4 regions of the Streptosporangium sp. NPDC006930 genome follow, and region 1 is predicted to be linked to each of the others. Evidence: riboswitches for the same ligand, from Rfam matches in the RefSeq annotation. Region 1 holds a riboswitch; each other region holds the start of a gene.
What was found. A riboswitch is a leader RNA that binds a small molecule or an ion and turns the genes downstream of it on or off. The one in region 1 is predicted to bind cyclic di-AMP.

Region 1 (3,819 bases):
CGCCTGCTGGCCGTAGCCCGGCTGCTGCCCGTACGACCCCGTCCCACCCTGCTGGCCGTAACCCTGCTGCTGCCCGTAGTCGGGCTGCTGACCGTAACCTTGCTGCTGGGACGCCTGCTGGCCATAGCCCGGCTGCTGCCCGTACGACCCCGTCCCACCCTGCTGGCCGTAACCCTGCTGCTGCCCGTAGTCGGGCTGCTGACCGTACCCCTGCTGCCCGTAACCGGGCTGCTGGCCGTAGCCCTGCTGCCCGTAACCCTGGCCGTAGCCGGGCTGGCTCTGTCCTGGGCCGGTGTTCGGCTGTGAGGCCTCCGACCGATATCCCATGACCGTTACGTCGGGATCGAGTTCGCCAGCGGCTCGACCCGCGTTGTGCTGTCCGTAATCCGGGTGCCCCGACGGTGTGCGATCGCGGTCGGGATCATCCTGTGGATACGGCGGCTGTCCGGTGCTCACCGCGTCACCTCACTTAGACTGCGCATGTGGCAAATGTCAGACGCACATGCTTGCTGCTGCACAAGGTATCGACATAGGTATCGACAGTCACCTTTCCGATCAGTCAGCTCTAAAGTCATCACAGTCGGGCTCACGTGTCAGGTGGAGCAGCATCCGGGTGTTTCCCAAGGTGTTGGGCTTGACGTGCTCCAGATCGAGAAACTCCGCCACACCCTCGTCGTAGGAGGCGAGAAGCTCCGCGTAGACCGCGGGGGCGACGGGCGTGCCCTGGATCTCGCGGAAACCGTGCCTGGCGAAGAAGTCGACCTCGAAGGTGAGACAGAAGACCCGGCGCAGGCCCAGCTCCGCGGCCGTGCGAATGAGGGCGGAGACGATCCGGTGGCCGATTCCCATCCCGCGACGGGTCGGATCGACGGCCACGGTGCGGATCTCGGCCAGATCCTCCCAGAGGACGTGGAGAGCCCCGCAGCCGATGACCGCCCCCTCCTTGTCGGTGGCGACCCAGAACTCCTGAACGTCCTCGTACAGGGTGACGGTGGCCTTCTCCAGCAGGCGTGGGCCGACGCCGCCATAGGTGTCGACGAGCCGCCTGATCGCGCGGACGTCCGGAGTCCGGGCACGACGGACCGAGACCTCGGCGACCTCTACGATCTCGGCGACCTTGATCGCCTCGGGCAGGGGCGGGTCAGGCTCCGCCCCCTCGGGTCCCGCGCGTCGCTCCCCGCCGCCCGGGGTGCGCACGACCGGCACGGGAGAATGCTCAGCAAGCTGCTCCATGACCGTTCAGCGTACGTCCTCACCGGTCTTCAATTACGGCTCCTCCTTAACTCGCGGCACACCCCCCTCACATGACCGCCGGTAATCGCTTTACCACACTGGGCGCGCGGCATCTCACGTGTGCCACAGCTCACCTTTGGTACGGTCCCGGACCTGGGAAGACCTTCGCCACGCCCCCACCAGGGAGGTAAAGGCAGCGTAATGGCCATGTTGATCATATTGGCGTGTGATCTTTCCGTGACACTTCGGTTGCGAAACCTCCACTGAATTCGCAGTTCTGGTTGAGCAGGAACCACGGGTGCACTAATCTCCGTGCTCGATGTCAGAGACGTAAAAGCCTGACCCGCCGAATCCCCCACCACGGGGAACCGGGGACCCACCACGTCCTTCGGGGTGAATCCGAGTGCCACCGGCGCACTCGGTAGGGCTGCCTCCGGCCCGAACCCGTCAGCTAACCCGGTAGGCGGCCGAGGAGAGGAGCCCGTTGGTGAAGCGCGAGCGCGACCGCGGAGGAAAGAACGCGGGCGACGACGCCCGCCGTCGAGAACGCGCGCCGCGCGGGCTGCGCCGCCGTATGGCGGTCATCGGCCTGGCATTCGCCACCCTCACTCTCGGCACGCCGCTGGTCGCGGCCACCGCCGACCCCGAACCCAGCCTCCAGCAGCTGGCCAAGCAGGCCGAGAAACTGCACGAGGAGATCGGCGTCCTCGCCGAGCGATACAACGGCGAGCGGGTCAAGCTCAGGCAGGCCCAGCGGGCCGCGGAGAGCGCCGAGAAGATCCTCGCGTCGAGCGAGTCGGAGCTGGCCTCCCGCCGCACCAAGGCCACCCTCCTGGCGCAGAGCACCTACATGTCGGGCGGCCTGAACTCCGGGCTCGCCTTCACGCAGGCGACGGACCCCGACACCTTCCTCGATCAGGCCACCACCAACTACGCACTCCAGCAGCAGCAGAGCGAGGAGGTCGCCCAGGTCGCCCGGGCGATCGAGGCCGCCGAGCGGGCGAAGGCCGGCGCCAAGGCGAGGACGGCGGAGGTCAAGGAGCTCCTGGCGGAGATCGACGGCAACCGGACCAAGATCGAGCGTCTGGTCGCGCGGGTCGAGAGCGACCTGTTCAGCGAGGTGCGTGCCAGGGCCGTCGGCAACAGGGGCGCCCGGGTGAAGACCAACGTGCCCATCGTGGGCAGCGGCAAGGCCGCGGAGGCGACCCGCTGGGCGCTCACCCAACAGCTCAAGCCGTACGTCTGGGGCGCCGAGGGTCCCAACTCCTTCGACTGCTCCGGGCTGGTCATGTGGGCCTACCAGAAGGTCGGCATCAGCCTGCCGCACTACACCGGTGACCAGTGGACCGCCGGCACCCACGTTTCCAGGAAAGAGTTGCGCCCGGGAGACCTGGTCTTCTTCTACAGCGACCTGCACCATGTCGGGATCTACATCGGCGCGGGTCTGATGGTCCACGCGCCCCGGACGGGTGACGTCGTCCACATCACCACGATCGACAACCGGCCCTTCGTCGGAGGCGTCCGCATCGCCGCCTGAGCGTGCCCCGCCCCGCCCTCCTGCCCGCACGCGTGCCCGGCCCGACCTGCCGGGCACGCGTGCGGTGCCGTGTCAGATCAGGCGACGGCGGGCGGCCCAGGCGACGGCCTCGATCGCCGTGGCGACACCGATGCGGTCGCAGATGCCTCTCAGCCTGCGCCTGACGGTCCGCCCGCTGATGTCGAGGCGACGCCCCACTCGATCAACCGTGACACCCTTGGCGAGCTCAGCCAGCAGCACGAGGTCGTCATCGCTGAGACCGATATCGCTCATGCCCAGAGGGCCGTCGCCATGGCGTGAATCCACTTCTGGATATGCCACCAAGAGTCACTCCCCCCACTCTGGAAACCGGGTGCGAGACGCCGGAAATGAATACCGTCCGCCAGGAACGGTAAACGCCTCGTTCAAAGGTCGTCAAGTTCTGCTCTTCATAGCGCGCGTCCAGTATTGACATAGTAGGCGCTACATGAAGTACTCATGATATGTCAGTGCCTTTGCGGCTATGTCATGACCCGTCCTGGGCGCGAGCCGGTAGGCACCCCTGGCTGCGGCGATCGAAGTCCCGGCAGAACAAGATTTTGCGGGGTCCCCGCCTCGCCGGGCACGTCGGAGCCGGTCCTCCGGAGATCCGGACCGCCCACATTTTTCGGTAAAAACCGATCTCTTCCCGATACTCTTCGGCCAGCACGACCATCCGCTACCTTGACGACACACCACGAAAAATACGGAAATATGAGGGTCAAGGAAGCAGCTTCACGACATTCGCGAAGTATCACGCGATGACGGTGGGACGCGAAAGCGATATTGGACGTGCTGGAAATGGATTTCCGCCCCACACGGAAAGGCTGCCGACATTACGTGGGCCCATGGGAGCGACGGCCGTTCCCGGCCCCCCGATCTCGTCCCGGCCGCCGATCTCGTCCCGTCCGTCCCGGCGTCGGCCCTGTGGCACTCACGGCGACACCGCATGAAAACGGCGTCGGCCCCGGGCGGTGCCCGGGGCCGACGCCACCGTAAGATCCCTGCGTGTCGCCCTTCGCCGGGCTCAG
Region 2 (3,819 bases), on a different contig from region 1:
TTCAAGGTGGGCAACCCCCAGAGCACCGGGATCCAGTACACCGGCTCCGCCTCGGGCAACGCCCGCGCCGCCCTGCAGTTCGCCTTCGCCCAGATCGGCAAGCCCTACCGGTACGGCGGCACGGGCCCGGCCGGCTGGGACTGCTCCGGCCTGGTCCAGGGCGCCTGGCGCAACGGGGGAGTCTCCCTTCCCCGGACGACCTGGGAGCAGTGGAGCTGGGGTGCGAGCCGCAAGGTCTCCCTGAGCGACCTCCAGCCCGGCGACCTCATCTTCAGCGAGGGCCTCGGCCACGTCAGCATGTACGCGGGCAACGGCCAGATCGTGCACGCCCCGCAGACGGGCGACGTCGTCAAGACCGTCCCGCTGTCGTCCTACGGCCGCCGCATCGTCGGAGCCGTCCGCCCCTGACGTTTCCCCAGTGGCTCCCCGTGGCCCCACAGCGGCCCTCCAGGGGGCGGCGCGGCTCTCGTGCCGGGTGAGGGTGCCGGAAAAACCGGATGTGCCGGGCGCGGTGCTGCTGCGAGCATCGGAACATGATCAAATCATGGATACCCGACGAGCTCGCGTACGCCGGGCCGGAGCACCTCGACGCCGCGTTCGTCGCCGGGTTCGACCGGAAGCAGGGCAGGCCCGATCCCGAAGAGGACCTCGCCGTGTTCGCGAGGCACGGTGTGGGGGAGAGCGCGACGGTCGTGGAGCTCGGCGCGGGGACCGGACAGTTCGCCCTGGCCGCGGCGCGGCGGTTCTCGCGGGTGGTGGCGGTGGACGTCTCCCCGGCGATGCACGACTTCCTGGCCGCCCGTGCCGCCGAGAACGGGCTCTCCGCCCTTGAGTGCGTGCGGGCGGGCTTCCTGTCCTACGAGCACACCGGGCCGCCCGCCGACGCGGTCTACACCCGCCACGCGCTCCATCAGCTCCCCGACTTCTGGAAGGCCGTCGCGCTCGACCGCGTCGCGCGGATCGTACGGCCGGGGGGCGTCCTGCGCCTGCGTGACCTGATCTTCGACTTCCGGCCGGACGAGGCCGACGCCGTGTTCGGCCGCTGGCTCGACGGTGCGGCGGACGACCCCGCGCTGGGCTACACGCGCGAGGACTACGCCGAGCATCTGCGCACCGAGTACAGCACCTTCAGATGGCTGCTCGAACCGATGCTCGACGCCGCCGGATTCGAGATCGCCGAGGCGGACTTCCGGGAGTCGATCTACGGGGCCTACACCTGTGTCAGGCGCTGAGAGCGTCCGGCCGATCACCCGGGAACGGTCCATCATCACTAGATCATCATGAATGTGACGAACATTACGAAACCGTGATCTGTCTGGCGTGATGCGAAGGATGTGACGAGAGTCATATCTCATTAGCATAAATAGCCATTAAGCAGGGGTAACGGGAAGATCAAGATGGGGATCGGCTCTCCCGAATTTGGCGAATGCTTTGCCGAATGTTGGGGATCGGGGTAACTTCTGGCGTCGCGACGTGCAAGCCACGCCGTCGCGGCGAATGTCGGTCTTCGGGCCGGTTCCCTCATAAGAATCCAGCCGGCCGCCGTGCCCCCAGTCGGGGGCGGAGATCATTACGGCGGCCCGCCGAATCCATGCAGCCAGGAGGCATGGAACCGGGGACCCAAAAGGCCCAGCACGCTGCGGCCAGGGGTGAATCGGCATGTTTATGCCGTAGGGCATCTTCCAAGCCCGAATCCGTCAGCTAACCCGGTAGGCATCAGTGGAAGCCCCAAGGAGAAATCCTGTCCAGCACCCTGCACAACCCTCGTCTGTCGCGCCTTTTCCGCCTTTCCCTCGGCGGTATCGCCCTCACGTTGACCGCCTCAGCCGGAGCGGTCACCCTCGGGCCCACGGCGGCGCAGGCGGCGGACGGTCCCCCCGAGATCCTGGTCAACAGCGCGGCCGGCGTCTCTGAGAAGACCGAAGGCACCACCAAGACCGTCACTCAGGCCTCGGCCACAGCCACGGCGAAGGCCAAGTCCACGGCGAAGGCCAAGGTGAAGGCCAAGGCCAAGATGAGCAAGGCGGCACGACAGAAGGTCCGGGCCGGTAAGGCGGTCTCGACGGCCAAGAAGCAGATCGGCACCCCTTACCGGTGGGGAGCCTCCGGGCCCGGAGCGTTCGACTGCTCGGGGCTCGTCCGGTACGCCTGGAAGAAGGCGGGCGTCTCCCTCCCCAGGGTCACGCACAGCCAGTACAGGGCGCTCAAGAAGAAGGTCTCGTGGAGCAAGCTGCGCCCCGGTGACCTGATGTTCTTCAGCGGGAAGGGCCACGTCGGCATGTACGTCGGCAAGGGCAGGATGGTCCACTCGCCGAGCAGTGGCAAGACGGTTCGTGTCGTGAAGCTGGCGGGCTACTACAAGTCCTCCTTCGCCGGAGCGGCACGGCCCGGAGCCTGAGCCCGCGCCCGGGTGGGGAACCCGGGACCGCGTCGAGCGCGGCTCCCGAGACCCGAGCCCGAGCGCCGGACCCGAGCCCGAGCGCCGGACCCGAACCGGAGCCCGAGCGCCGGACCCGAACCGGAGCCCGAGCGCCGGACCCGAACCGGAGCCCGAGCGCCGGACCCGAGCACGGTGCCCGAACACCGCGCCCGAGTACGGGAGCCCGAGCCCGCGTCCGGGCACACGCCGGAGGCGCGCGTCGAGAGCACGTGCCGAAAGCACACGCCCGAGCACGGAAAAGCGGCCCCGGCCCTCCACCAGGAGGGCCGGGGCCGCTCCATGCCGGCCGAGATGCCGGTCAAGTACCATCGGCTCGTATGTCCGTCCCGAAAGGGCGCCGCGCCGTGCTCGCCGGGATGCTGGCGCTGATGAGCGCCGGTCCGTTCGCCGGGACGGGCCCCCTCCTGGCCGGAGCCGCCCCGCTCCTCCCGCGCGGCTCGTACGACGCCCGGCGCGTTTCCCGGGACCCGGGCGACCTCCGCGACCTGTGGCCGGGTGCCGCCGTCACCGTCAGGGGCGAGCACTCCCTCGTGATCGGCCACGGCGTCCCCGACGCCGTCCTGCGGGACCTGGCGGCGAGGGCCGACCGCGCCCGCGCGACGATCGCGGAGATCTGGGGGCCGGTCCCCGCGGTGATCCTCTTCCCCGCCACCGACGCCGAGGCCGCGGCGCTCGCCGGAGCCGACAGCACCCGCGGCCTGGCCGCGATGGCGACCGCGGACCGGGTGATCGTTCTACCTTCGGGATACGCCAGGCTCACCGAGACCGGCAGGGACGTGGTGATCACCCACGAGCTCGCCCACGTGGCCACCGGCGCGACCCGTGGTGGCCGGGTGCCGATGTGGCTGTCGGAGGGCTTCGCCGACTACGCGGGTTACCGCGACGCAGGGATCGCGGTGCGCACGGCCGCCGCCGAACTGGCCGCCGAGGTGCGCGCGGGCGTCCTGCCCGAGCGCCTGCCGGGACCGGCCGACTTCGCTCCCGGGGCGCCGAGGCTCGCGCAGGCGTACGAGGAGGCGTGGCTCGCCTGCCGGTTCGTCGTGGAGCGCTTCGGGGAGAAGGCGCTGGTGAGGCTCTACGGTAGCGATGTCGGGAGCGCGCTCGGCCTGCCGCCGGCCGAGTTCACCGGATCCTGGCGCGACTACCTCAGGAAGGAACTCACGTGACGCTGAGCACGAAGGACGCGCCCTCGGGTGTGCGGCCCGCGGGATGGGCGACGGCCGGCCTGGGGGCGGTCACGCTGGCGGTCGTGGCGTTCACCACGCCCTGGAGCGTGCTGCCCGAGGGAGCTCCGGCCGTCACCCCCGATCCGGCCCGCGACTTCACCGCCGAGCAGATCGCCAGGGCCGAGACCTTCGACGCGCTGGTCAGCCTTCCCG
Region 3 (3,819 bases), on a different contig from region 1:
CGGATCCTTCTCTTGAGGTCTGGCTTACCCTTGGGTCCATTCTGCGTCGGACCGGGTAACGGGAAACTACTCCATCTATGCCGAAAACCGGCAGTGCTGGAGAAACAAAAAACGCGCCTGGCGGCTCAGGTGAGCCGCCAGGCGCGTCGGGGTCGAGGGAGGCGGCTTCCTCAGCCGGCTACTCGGGCGGTGATGTCGTCGCCGATCTCGCGGGTGGTCCGGCCGGCCCGTCCGGCAGCCCGGTCGACCAGGTCGTCGGCGACGGCCTGCTCGACCCTGGCGGCCTCGGCGGCCATGCCGAGGTGGTCGAGGAGCATGGCGACCGACAGGATCGTGGCGGTCGGGTCGGCCTTGCCCTGGCCCGCGATGTCGGGGGCGCTGCCGTGAACCGGCTCGAACATGCTCGGCGCGGTGCGGTCGGGGTTGACGTTGCCGCTCGCCGCCAGGCCGATGCCACCGGCGATCGCCGCGCCGATGTCAGTGAGGATGTCGCCGAAGAGGTTGTCGGTGACGATCACGTCGAAGCGCTCCGGCTGGCTGACGAAGAACATCGAGGCCGCGTCGACGTGGCAGTAGTCGGTCTGGACCTCGGGATATTCCAGGCCGACGCGGTCGAAGGTGCGGGCCCAGAGGTCGCCGGCATAGGTGAGCACATTGGTCTTGTGGACCAGCGTCAGCTTCCTGCGGGGGCGGCCGAGCGCCTTGTCGAAGGCGTAACGCACGACGCGCTCGACGCCGTAGGCGGTGTTCAGCGACTCCTGGGTGGCGATCTCGTGCGGCGTGCCCCTACGCATCACGCCACCCGCTCCGGCGTACGGGCCCTCGGTGCCCTCGCGGACGACGATCATGTCGATGTCCTCGGGGCCGGACCTGCCCAGCGGCGTCTCGACGCCGGGGAAGAGCTTGACCGGGCGCAGGTTCACGTAGTGGTCGAGCTGGAAGCGGAGCTTGAGCAGCAGGTCGCGCTCCAGGATGCCCGGGGGCACGCTGGGGTCGCCGACCGCGCCGAGCAGGATCGCGTCGTATCCGCGCAGTTCGTCGAGGACCGGGTCCGGCAGGGTCTCGCCGGTTTCGTGGTAGCGCTTGGCACCGAGGTCGTAGGTGGTGGTCTCCACCTTCGTGCCGACCGCTTCGAGGACCTTCAGCCCTTCGGCGACGACCTCGACTCCGATCCCGTCCCCGGGGATGACCGCCAGGCGAATGTTACGCGAATCCATGCAGGCACCTTACCGGCCCGTCTCGGTGATCGAACACCGGTCTCACTCTGCGGACGTGTCCACATGGCGAGCTCTCTGATCGTTTTATCCTTTTTTGCTATGCATTGACCGTTTCGGGAGGTTTCGTTATTGTCCTCCCATTCACATCACTGCCTAATCCGTACGGGCCACCCCCTGACCGAGCCCACACGGAGCCGGGGAACCACTTTTTTACGGGATCTACCGCATCCCGAGAACGCCGCTCCTCCCCCGGAGCGCGTTCCCGGTCGTCATCAGGTGGATCCCTTGGGGCGAATCAGCGCGTTCTCGCGCCGTAGGGCGACCTCCACGCCCGAGCCCGACAGCTCACCCGGCCGGCCTTATGGAAGGAATCATCCTGTCCGGCACAGTTCTCCCCCGCATCCTGTCCATCTCCGCCTCCCTGATCCTCACCGGCGCCGCGGTGTGCGCGACCTCGACCGCCGCCCTGGCCGCCTCCCCGCCCCCCGCCCCCGGGCCCGCGGCGCTCAAAACCCCCACGCTGAAGGAAACGCTGAAGGCCATGGCTGTCAGGCCCGCCTGGCAGAAGGCCGTGAAGTGGGCCATGTCCAAGCGCGGAACGCCCTACGTCTGGGGCGGCACCGGCAACGGCGGCTTCGACTGCTCCGGCCTGATGCTCCGCGCCTACGGCGCCGCCGGGATCAAGCTCCCCCGCGTCACCAACGACCAGTACGCCGCCTTCTCCAAGAAGATCGCCTGGAAGAATCTCAGGCCCGGTGACCTGGTCTTCTTCAGCGGCCTCGGCCATGTCGGCATGATCACAAAGCCCGGCTACATGGTTCACGCCCCGCGGAGCGGCGACGTCGTCAAGGAGGAGAAGCTCAGCTCCTGGCGCCGCGCCGCCTTCTCCGGCGCGGTCCGCCCCGACCCGCAGGGGGTCCAGCTGGCCAAGCGGGTCGAGCTCGCGACCGAAATCGTGCCCGGCGGATGAGACACGCCGGAGGATCGCCGCCGGGAGGCCGTGGAGACCCCGGTGACGGCGAGAACGGGCTCAGCGGGTGGGGGCACCACCGTTGTCCCTGCGGTCCAGAGCGGTCTGGAGCGCGTCGATGGCCTCGTCCTCTGTCTCCTCGGGACGGTTCCAGGGATACATGTCGTACATGGCGAATCTCGTCTCGGTCGCACGCGAGCAAGGAAGGTGGTCAAGTCTCCGGTCGGGACTCCGACCAGGCCTGATGTCGAGGGCCCGGATCACGGACCGGTGACGGGGGCTTGGAGCCGGCAAGCGCCACGACACCGCGGCGAGTCGCCGGCCTGCCCCTGTCAGGCCTCGCCGCGGCAGGTAAGAATTACGAGAACCTGGCGCATTTGATTCCAGGTTACCTGCTCACGGAAACACCGTCTCGTCCGGCGTACACACTTCTCACATACTGAGACGAGGTGTGGCCGCCGCCCCGGTCATCGGGGCGGCGGCCACACCGGTGGACCACCGTCGCGTTTCCCGCACGCGCTCCCCGATCGGTCCGGGGTGATCGCATGTCGTCCTGGATCAAACCGCGACGACGCGGCACGCGCGGGAAACGGGGCTAGTCGGCCAGGTCGGCCGAGCGACCGCTGTCGGCGCCGATCTCCGCGCTGATCTGGTCGATCACCTCGGCCGGGATCGCGGTGTCGACGGTGAGGGCGATCAGCGCCTTGCCGCCCTTGGCGTCACGGGCCACCTGCATCGAGGCGATGTTGATCGAGTGGTCGCCGAGAATGCGGCCGACCACGCCCACGATGCCGGGACGGTCGGTGTAGGTGAAGAACGAGAGGTGGTCGGTCGGCTCGATCTCCATCTGGTAGCCGTTGACCTCGACGATCTTCGTGATCTGCCTCGGCCCGGACAGGGTGCCGGAGACCGAGACCGTGCGGCCGTCGGCGAGAACGCCGCGGACCGTCACGACGTTGCGCCAGTCGGGGCTCTCGGAGCTGGTAACCAGCTCGACCGACACGCCCCGGTCCTTGGCCAGCAGCGGGGCGTTGACGTAGGTGACCGAGTCCTCGACCACGTCGGTGAAGACGCCCTTGAGCGCTGCCAGCTCCAGCACGCGGACGTCGTGGGAGGCGATCTCGCCGCGTACCTCGACGTCGAGCTTGGTGGCGACCTCGCCCGCGAGTGCGGTGAACACCCGGCCGAGCTTCTCGGCGAGCGGCAGACCCGGCTTGACGTCCTCGGCGACGGCACCGCCCTGGACGTTGACCGCGTCCGGCACGAACTCCCCGGCGAGGGCGAGCTTCACGCTGCGCGCGACCTGGGTGCCCGCCTTCTCCTGGGCCTCGTGGGTGGAGGCGCCCAGGTGCGGGGTGACGACGACCTGGTCGAGCTCGAAGAGCGGGCTGTCGGTAACCGGCTCCTTGGGGAACACGTCGATGCCGGCGCCGGCGACGCGGCCCTCCTTGATCGCGGAGTAGAGGGCGTTCTCGTCGATGATGCCGCCCCGGGCGACGTTGATGAGGCGCACGTTCGGCTTGACCGCGTGGAGCTCCCTGTCGCCGATGAGACCGATGGTCTCCTTGGACTTGGGCAGGTGCACCGTGATGAAGTCGGCCTCGCTCAGAGCCTCCTCGAGCGAGACCAGCC
Region 4 (3,819 bases), on a different contig from region 1:
CGGTGCGCCAGCAGGCGGAGAAGGAGACGATCGCCCGGCACGCCGCCCGGCTCGTCCGGCCGGCCACGGCCGTCGCGCTCTCCGCGGGCACCACGACCTGGACGCTCGCCCACCACCTCGTCGACGTGCCCGAGCTGACCGTGATCACCAACTCGATCCGGGTCGCCGACGTCTTCCACCGCTCCCTCAGGGCCGACCGCACGGTCGTGCTGACCGGCGGGGTCCGCACTCCCTCCGACGCCCTGGTCGGCCCGGTCGCGGTCTCGGCGATCCGCGGCCTCCACGTCGACACCCTCTTCCTCGGCGTGCACGGTATGAGCACCCGCGCCGGATTCACCACCCCCAACCTGCTCGAGGCCGAGACCAACCGCGAGCTGGTCGCCTCCGCGCACCGCCTGGTGGTGCTCGCCGACCACACCAAGTGGGGCACGGTCGGCATCAGCACGATCGCCGAGCTGGCCGAGGCCCACATCGTGGTCACCGACTCCGGCATGACCGAGGAGGCCCGCGAGGAGCTCGCCGCCTCGGTGGGCGAGATGATCATCACCGAACCCCAGCGGGAGAGCGAGATCGCCGGCCGATGAAGCGTACGATCACCCACCTGGCCGACGGCCGGGAGCTTTTCTACTTCGACCGGCGCGACGACGCCGACCGCACGGCACCCGACCGGCGCGACCTGCCGCCCCGCCCCGCCGCCTCCGAGCTGCGCTACGACCCGCTCACCGAGGAGTGGATCGCGGTGGCCGGGCACCGCCAGAGCCGCACCTTCCTGCCCCCCGCCAACGAGTGCCCGCTTTGCCCGTCGACCCCGGGCAATCTCACCGAGGTCCCCTCCTCCGACTACGAGGTGGTGGTCTTCGAGAACCGGTTCCCCTCGTTCTCCGCCCAGCCGGGCGACCACCGGCCGATCGGAGGGCTGAGCGAGGTCCGTCCGGGGGTCGGCAGGTGCGAGGTGGTCTGCTTCACCTCCGAGCACGACTCCGCGTTCTCGCGGCTCTCCCCCGAGCGGGTCGAACTGGTCATGGAGGCCTGGGTCGACCGTACGGCGGAGCTGTCGGCGACGCCCGGCGTGGAGCAGGTCTTCTGCTTCGAGAACCGGGGGGCGGAGATCGGCATCACCCTGGCCCACCCGCACGGCCAGATCTACGCGTACCCCTACGTGACCCCGCGCACCAGGCTCACCCTCGGGGCGGCCGAGCGCCACAGGGAGCGGACGGGCGGCAACCTGTTCGCCGACGTCCTGGCCGCGGAGCGTGAGGCCGAGATCCGGGTGGTGGGCTCGAACGAGCACTGGACGGCCTTCGTCCCCGCCGCGGCGCGCTGGCCCGTGGAGGTCCACCTCTACCCGCACCGCAGGGTCCCCGACCTGGTCGCGCTGGATGCCGGGGAACGCGCGGCGTTCGGCCCCCTCTACACCGACGTACTCCGCCGCCTCGACGGGATCTTCGGCGTGCCCATGCCGTACATCGCGGCCTGGCACCAGGCACCGGCCTCCACCGGCCGTGATCTGTCGTACGCGCACATGGAGCTGTTCAGCATCCGCCGCGCGCCGGACAAGCTGAAATACCTCGCCGGGTCGGAGTCGGCGATGGGCGCCTTCGTCAACGACGTGTCGCCCGAGGCGACAGCACATCTGCTGCGCTCTGTTGTCACGAACTGATTACCGCTTGGTCTCGTCTTGAGGTCGCATGACCTGCTGTTTACCACTACTATCCTTCCCACATCGGCTGTAAACGCTGATTTGCCTAATCCCGGGCACCTTGCCCGGGAGCCGGGGAACCACCGCACCTGGGGTGAAACCACTTCGGTGGAAGGGCTTCCTCCAGCCCGAACCCGTCAGCTAACCCGGTAGGCGTAAGGAGAGGAGAGTGCGTGGCGGCCCCGTCCCCCACGTTCCGTCGGCGTGCGTCTCTGGCCCTCTGCCTGAGCTCGATCGTCGTGTTCACCATCGGCGCCCCCACCGCCGGAAGCGCGGACCCCAAGCCCACCGAGGCCAAGCTCCGCGCCGAGCTGGCCAAGCTCGGCAAGCAGGTCGACAAGCTGATCGAGACCTACGCGGCCACCCGCGAGTCGCTCAAGATGGCGCAGAAGGCCGAGATCGTCGCCAAGCAGAACCTGGAAAAGGCCGAGAAGACCTACGTCGAGGCCAAGCGGGAGGTCGACTCCATCGTCCAGTTGCGCTACCAGAGCAGCGGCGGAGGGCTGCCCGCGCTGATGTTCTCCGGCGACATGGGCGCCGCCGCGGTGATGGAGCAGCTCACGGCCCAGCAGGCCGCCCACCTGGAGGGCTTCGTCAACAGCATCGAACGCAGGAAGAGGGCGGCCGAGACGGCCGCCAGGCTCACCGACGAGATCGGCGACGAGGCCAAGGAGGTGCAGGCGCAGCGCGAGAAGGCCGAGAAGCTGATCCGCGACATGAAGAACAAGCTCGACCGCCTCGCCCCCACCGGTTCCGGCCGTCGCGCCGACGGCAGCTGGGCGCCGCAGCTGCCCACCGGCCCCGACAACATCACCGACCGCACCCGGATCATGCGCAACGCCGTCATGAGGCGCTTCAACCTGCCGTACTCGGTCGGCTGCTACCGGGCCGTCAACGACGGCGGCGAGCATCCTCTGGGCCGTGCCTGCGACTTCATGATGAGCGCCGGTGGCGCGATGCCCACGGCCGCCAACCTCGCGCTCGGCGACGAGATCGCCGCCTGGGCCATCAAGAACAAGGCCAAACTCGGCGTGAAGTACGTGATCTGGCGCCAGCGCATCAACCACGGCTCCGGCTGGAGGTTCATGTCGAACCGAGGCGGCATCACGGCCAACCACTTCGACCATCCGCACATCTCGATGTACTGATCTTCGGGGCGGCGTCCGGTCTCGTGAGCGGCGGCTCACCCCTGGGCGCCCCCGTGGGCGAAGGCGGGCGCCGCACCCGTGGACGCGGGCTCGACGGCGTCCACGCCCGTGTGGAGGGGGGCGAGGTCGACGAATATGCGGTAGTCCGAGATCAGGCCGTCGTCGCGGGTGCGCCAGATCGATACGGCCACGACACTGACGTCCGTGCCGTCGAGCCGCCGGTAGGTCACCTCGGTCTCGGCGATGACGTCGGCGTCCACCTGCCAGTTCCGCACGATCCTGTGCCGCAGGCCTCCGATGGTGGAGAAGAACTCCCGCAACCCGGCGGCGATGGCCTCGCGTCCCGCCCTCGGCTCCGCGTTGCCGAACACCAACGTGGCGTCCTCGGCCAGCAACCGCACGAACTCGTCGGGGTCGAACGAGTCGACCGTCCGGAAAACGCGTCGCACCGCGTCGTCGCTCATGCCGATCCTTCCTCATACCGTCGGGATCACTGGTGGGGACGATACGGGGCGAGGGGCGGGGCACAACTATCGCCGGAGTAGGTGTCCCGTCGCCCGGAGGCGCGCCAAAGGTCTGCGGAACCGGGGCGCGGCGGCCGGGTCGGCGCACCGGGCCGGATCGCGGCGCGTCCAAACCTCCGAACTCCTCGTCGACGGCGCCGGCCCCTGGTTCACCGATGCGCGGCCTTCAGGCCGACCTCCCCCAGACATTCCAGTACGGCGTCGACGGACATCAGGAAGGGGTCGGACTGCAGAATTCGCGTGTGCGTCGTGCTCATCTCCTGGCCCGGCAGGATTCCCAGCTCCCGGTCGAGCAGCACGAGGGTCTCCTGGAACACCTCCAGCGCCTCCCCTTGGCGACCGGTCCGGTAGAGGGCGAGCATCAGCAGGGTGCGGAACCGTTCGTGGAACGGGAAACGCATGATCAGGCTGCGCAGCTCGGGTATGGTCTCGAAGTGGTTCCCGAGGC

Region 2: it holds a riboswitch for cyclic di-AMP, as region 1 does, so the genes downstream of both, ABZ664_RS03220 (C40 family peptidase) here and ABZ664_RS17845 (NlpC/P60 family protein) in region 1, are expected to answer to the same signal.
Region 3: it holds a riboswitch for cyclic di-AMP, as region 1 does, so the genes downstream of both, ABZ664_RS13370 (C40 family peptidase) here and ABZ664_RS17845 (NlpC/P60 family protein) in region 1, are expected to answer to the same signal.
Region 4: it holds a riboswitch for cyclic di-AMP, as region 1 does, so the genes downstream of both, ABZ664_RS25565 (hypothetical protein) here and ABZ664_RS17845 (NlpC/P60 family protein) in region 1, are expected to answer to the same signal.

The regions. Positions count from the first base shown of each region.
Region 1 is NZ_JBEYID010000009.1:108,162-111,980, reverse strand. Features, by position in the region: gene ABZ664_RS17855 (RDD family protein) at 1-327, opposite strand, end outside; gene ABZ664_RS17850 (amino-acid N-acetyltransferase) at 556-1,122, opposite strand; cyclic di-AMP (ydaO/yuaA leader) riboswitch at 1,568-1,715, shown strand; gene ABZ664_RS17845 (NlpC/P60 family protein) at 1,721-2,770, shown strand; gene ABZ664_RS17840 (LuxR C-terminal-related transcriptional regulator) at 2,843-3,043, opposite strand; gene lysX (bifunctional lysylphosphatidylglycerol synthetase/lysine--tRNA ligase LysX) at 3,816-3,819, opposite strand, start outside.
Region 2 is NZ_JBEYID010000001.1:686,337-690,155, forward strand. Features, by position in the region: gene ABZ664_RS03210 (NlpC/P60 family protein) at 1-408, shown strand, start outside; gene ABZ664_RS03215 (class I SAM-dependent methyltransferase) at 534-1,232, shown strand; cyclic di-AMP (ydaO/yuaA leader) riboswitch at 1,572-1,731, shown strand; gene ABZ664_RS03220 (C40 family peptidase) at 1,814-2,398, shown strand; gene ABZ664_RS03225 (hypothetical protein) at 2,758-3,606, shown strand; gene ABZ664_RS03230 (M48 family metallopeptidase) at 3,603-3,819, shown strand, end outside.
Region 3 is NZ_JBEYID010000006.1:214,415-218,233, reverse strand. Features, by position in the region: gene ABZ664_RS13375 (3-isopropylmalate dehydrogenase) at 171-1,217, opposite strand; cyclic di-AMP (ydaO/yuaA leader) riboswitch at 1,358-1,591, shown strand; gene ABZ664_RS13370 (C40 family peptidase) at 1,579-2,187, shown strand; gene serA (phosphoglycerate dehydrogenase) at 2,783-3,819, opposite strand, start outside.
Region 4 is NZ_JBEYID010000015.1:189,589-193,407, reverse strand. Features, by position in the region: gene ABZ664_RS25575 (DeoR/GlpR family DNA-binding transcription regulator) at 1-584, shown strand, start outside; gene galT (galactose-1-phosphate uridylyltransferase) at 581-1,660, shown strand; cyclic di-AMP (ydaO/yuaA leader) riboswitch at 1,733-1,869, shown strand; gene ABZ664_RS25565 (hypothetical protein) at 1,873-2,847, shown strand; gene ABZ664_RS25560 (nuclear transport factor 2 family protein) at 2,883-3,311, opposite strand; gene ABZ664_RS25555 (AfsR/SARP family transcriptional regulator) at 3,521-3,819, opposite strand, start outside.